Regions from separate parts of the Pseudarthrobacter sp. MEB009 genome, predicted to be linked through region 2. Evidence: predicted binding sites of a transcription regulator. Region 2 holds the regulator's gene; the other holds the start of a gene.

Region 1 (2,400 bases), on a different contig from region 2:
TGCCGGATCCCGGTGGCGGTGGTGATGGGTGTGGCGAACGAACGGGAGAAGATCAGTTGTTCCTTCCCGATACGTTCTTCTTCCATGGGGATGCAGGGGGTGCCTTGGAGTTCCAGGACGGTGCGCATCATGACAACGGAGAACCGGTCCCTGATCATGACGGGGTTCGCGGCGGCGAGGTCGTGGATGGAGTGGATCCCCAGGGCGTTGAGGCGTTTGGTGAGTCTGGTGGCCACGCCCCAGATTTCAATGACGGGCAGGGACCTCATTAGCCGTTGCCGCTCCGCTGTGGGCACGGAGTCCCAGTGGCAGACCCCGGCGAACCTCGGGTTGTTCTTCGCCCATTTGTTCGCCAGTTTTGCCAGGGTCTTCGTCGGTGCGATCCCGACACAGGCCGGGACCCCGATATGGGCCCGGACGGCGTCTTTCATTTCCCGGCCCAGGATGTGGAGGTGGGTGGGTTCGCCTTTGACGCCGAGGAAGGCTTCATCGATGCTGTAGACCTCGAGCCAGGCCGAGTACCGGCCCAGCAGCTCCATGACCCGTGAGCTGATGTCGCCGTAGAGCTCGTAGTTACTCGACAGGGCGATCAGCCCCCATTCCTTGGCGCGGGGGGCGAGTTTGAACCACGGGTCACCCATGCCGATACCGAGGGCTTTGGCTTCGGGGGAGCGGGTGACCGCGCACCCGTCATTGTTTGAAAGCACGATCACGGGTTTGCCTTCCAGGGACGGATTGAACGCCCGCTCCGCGGAAGCGTAGAAGCAGTTCACATCCACATGGGCGATCTGCGGCATATGCCGCATCAACGCCGGCTTTGACACGGACCCGACCCCTAGACGTGGTGAAGGCATCGCGTCGCGACACCCCAAATGGTCAGATCTGACAGGGCCGGGACTTCAATGTCGGGGTAGCGGGGGTTCTCAGACTGCAGGATCACTTTGCCGGCGGTGATCCGCAGCCGCTTGATTGTCAACTCCCCGTCCAGGACAGCGACTACAACGGACCCGTCTGTGGGCCGCAGCGCACGGTTGACGATGAGCTCATCCCCGTCGCTGATCCCAGCGCCCTCCATGGACTCCCCGGACGCCCGCACCACGTAGGTGCTGGTGACGTCCTTGATCAGGTGCGCATTCAAATCAATCCGCCCATCAAAGTAGTCCTGCGCCGGCGACGGGAAACCCGCCGCGACCGGCACCGGAGAGAGTAATGCCGAAACCAACGACACGCTCGCGTCTATCACGCGGGGACCAACAACAACGCTCACAACACACCTTTATTCGAATATATGTTCGACTCTTTGAGTGTACGCCGGGACGCTGACATTCGGGGTGCCGACCGGGAGGGTGAAACCCAGGGGACAGCTTTGAGCTGCTCGCAAGGGCTCCATCTGCCCGCCAATGGGCACTGCCGACCTATAGCAAGGTCCACAGCGCAGCAGGAACTCAGGGATCCCGATTCGACTGGCGACGTGGCGGGGACGTGCGGGCTCGGCGCCTGCAGGGCTGCTCTGTAACCCGTGCCCGCGGGGTTCTGCTAAGTTGGCCGGGTGAGGTTCTTTCCCTACCTGGTGGCCATCTTTCTGGCATTGGCCGTGGGGGTAGTGGCGTTTTTGGCCGTGCCGCTTTGGTCGAAAGCCCTCGCCGTGGTGTGGATTGCATCCCCATGGGTTGTGAACGCGTTCCGGCTGAGACAAGGCAAGCGGATTGCTGCTGAGTTAGCTTCGCACTGTTCAAGCTCAGTGCAGGACCGGATTCTGCACGACTACCGTCAACGCAAATAGCACTCTGAATTAGCCCATGAGTCCCGTTGATGCCGTACAAGCATCCCGGGCACGGCAAAAGCTCAAGCCCTCCGGGCCTTTGTCGAAAACGGGGAAACGGAACCCAACTGACCGGCTGACCACATAGCGATCCCCGCATCTTCAGGATCCAGGTGGGTCAGAGAAAGAGTCCCGCACCAGCTGGTCGCTGGCCGGCACGCCCGTGGCGGATTTCCAGCCGGGGGAGTAGTGGGTGGAATGTAAAGCAGGTACTGATTACTGTGCCCGGTTTGCGATTGGGCCGCATAGCTTGGTGGGTATCGCGTCAGGCAGCATTGGTACGGAGGGGGTCAAAAACCTGCCCGGCCGCTCTTGTACGTGAGCAGCACGGCCGTACCAGTCCGGGACAGGAACCGGCAGGATATGGCTCCGGGACATGCCCCGAAACTCGGGGCGGCCGGCGAACTGAAGGGGACCAGTCCATGCAAAGGCGCACTACATTCACAACCCTTATGGCCCAGGGCACCGTCGCTGGAGGCGGGGTGATCATGCAAAAAATGCGACGGTTCTTGTCCTACTTGACATAATGTAGATTATCGGCGCTTTAGAGGTCCCGGTGGAAGTGGTTCCGGCGCGCC
Region 2 (2,400 bases):
CGGTCCGGGTAGCGGTTGAGCCCGGCAGCGGCCTCGGTGACTGCTGCGCTGATGGCGGCACGGACGTCCGCCGGGACGCCATGGGTGTTCTCGTTGACGTTGAGCAGGATGGGAACATCCAGCTGGGGGGCCCCGTAAGGGGTCAGCCCACGGAGGTTGCTGCGGAGGGGAAGCCGGTTCAAACGCTCTAGCTGGTCATTCACCTGAACAGTTTAGTGGCCCTGCCCGGCCCCGGAAAATGTGACGGTCCGGGACTGCCATCCTGCGGGTGGGGTGTCCTTGTTTCCAGCCGTTGGTGCTGGCCCGAACGTGGGGACGAACAGCCCGCACGTGCGTTCGAACAAGCTAGTACGTGGGGACGAAGAGCTGCTGGCCGGGGAGGACTGCTCCGCCGGTGAGGTTGTTGAGCTGCACGATGTCCGCAATGACGTCCCGCGCGTCCCGGTCCGGAGCCACATAGCCGGCAATGGCCCACAGTGAGTCGCCCGGCTGGACGGTCACCGACACCGAGGGCGTGGGGGCGAGATCCGCAACGGAGTCGGACGCTTTGGCCGGCGAGGTGAAGAAGCCGGCCAGGGAGAGCAGGACCGCTGCCAGCAGCATCAGCGGGATGCCCACCAGGACAATCCGGCCGCGCCGGGTGAGGCGGAGCGGCGGCAGGGCCTTTGAAGCCTTGGCGCTGGAAACCCCTGCACGCGGAACCTGGCGGATGGAAGCCGCGGGGTGTGCAACCACGGGAAGTGAAACCTGGGTGAGTGATGTAGCTGACATGAACTGAGCCCTCCTGGACCGTACTGTGCTGCCCGGTTGTCCTTCCCAGCAGCCACGCCCCGGCGTATCCGGCATCTTCTTCGAACGGGGCAAGCAAGGAATAGAACACATATTCGAACTTTGCTTCTTCAGTTTTAGCATCTATCAACGAACAATGTCGAGACTCGCTAGAACAAATGTTTGAAAAAGCCTTGTGGCTGGCCTAGTTTTGAACCAACGAACAACCACCTCTGAAGTTGATCACCAGGGTCTGACAATGAGGACGGGACCAACCGGCCCGGGGGCACGGACAGCCCGGTGGCAACCGAAAGGCATTGGCGAATATGGCAGCAGCAGCCGCCGGAAGCAGGGCAACCCCGCAACCGAAGAGGACCGCCAAGGGCCTGACCCCCCGGCAGAAGAAAATCCTCGAGACCATCCAGCGGTCCGTCAATGACAACGGCTACCCGCCGTCCATGCGTGAAATCGGCGACACCGTGGGGCTCGCCAGCCTCTCCAGCGTGACGCACCAGCTCTCGCAGCTGGAAAAGCTCGGCTACCTTCGCCGCGATCCCAAGCGGCCCCGCGCCATGGAAGTCCTGATGCCCCTCACGCTGGACGGCGGCGCAGCCACAGCGGAGTCACGCCCGGCCAACGGCGCCTCGGCGGGCGGCGCAACCGTCACCGTCCTGCCCACCGCGCTGGATACGGCCATGGTGCCACTGGTGGGCCGTATTGCCGCCGGCGGCCCCATCCTGGCGGACCAGGTGGTGGAGGACGTGATGCCCCTCCCCCGCCAGCTGGTGGGCCAGGGCGAACTTTTTATGCTCAAGGTGGCCGGCGATTCCATGGTGGACGCCGCCATTTGCGATGGTGACTGGGTGGTGGTGCGCCGCCAGGCGGACGCCGTGAACGGCGATATCGTCGCCGCCCTCCTCGATGACGAGGCAACGGTCAAGACGTTCCGCCAGCGTGACGGCCACACCTGGCTGCTCCCGCAAAACACCCAGTACGAGCCCATTCTTGGTGACCACGCCACCATCATGGGCAAAGTGGTCTCGGTGCTGCGGTCCCTCTGACTGTCGCCAAACTCCTGTTCCCCCGAACTGCCGGTACGGCCGGTGGGCTGGCAGCGTCGCTGCCTGCCCACCGGCCGTACTCGTCTCCGCGTCCGGCCAGGGTCTGCAGCTAGGCGTTTTCCCGGGCCAGCCGCTCCAGGGCGGCCACAGCAGTCTTGGGATCCGTTGTGGCCCAGAACGGGGGCAGCGCCCCGCGCAGGAAGCCCGCATAACGTTCGGTGGCCAGGCGGGAGTCCAGGACTGCAACCACGCCTTTGTCCCCGGTGGACCTGATCAGCCGGCCGGCGCCCTGGGCGAGCCGGATGGCCGCGTGGGTGGCCGAGACGGACATAAAGCCGTTCCCGCCGGCCTGCGCCACGGCGCGGGAGCGGGCGGTCATCAGCGGATCGTCCGGGCGCGGGAACGGGATCCGGTCAATCACCACCAGCCGGCATGAACCGCCGGGCACGTCCACGCCCTGCCACAGCGACATGGTGCCGAAAAGGCAGGTGTCGGGCTCGTCAGCAAACTGTTTCACCAACGCGGTCATGGTGGAATCGCCCTGGCACAGGACTGTCTGTTCCAGTTTAGG

Evidence for each region. Region 2 encodes LexA, which represses DNA repair genes until DNA is damaged. Its sites were predicted from a motif close to TCGAACANNTGTTCGA; they were not measured.
Region 1: the regulator LexA is predicted to act here: its motif matches at 1,281-1,296, upstream of QRN07_RS03125 (LexA family protein).

The regions. Positions count from the first base shown of each region.
Region 1 is NZ_JARVTC010000004.1:250,159-252,558, reverse strand. It holds gene QRN07_RS03130 (Y-family DNA polymerase) at 1-806, opposite strand, end outside; gene QRN07_RS03125 (LexA family protein) at 836-1,267, opposite strand.
Region 2 is NZ_JARVTC010000008.1:42,182-44,581, forward strand. It holds gene QRN07_RS08360 (histidinol-phosphate transaminase) at 1-203, opposite strand, end outside; gene QRN07_RS08365 (LysM peptidoglycan-binding domain-containing protein) at 346-771, opposite strand; gene lexA (transcriptional repressor LexA) at 1,095-1,829, shown strand; gene QRN07_RS08375 (ATP-dependent DNA helicase) at 1,939-2,400, opposite strand, start outside.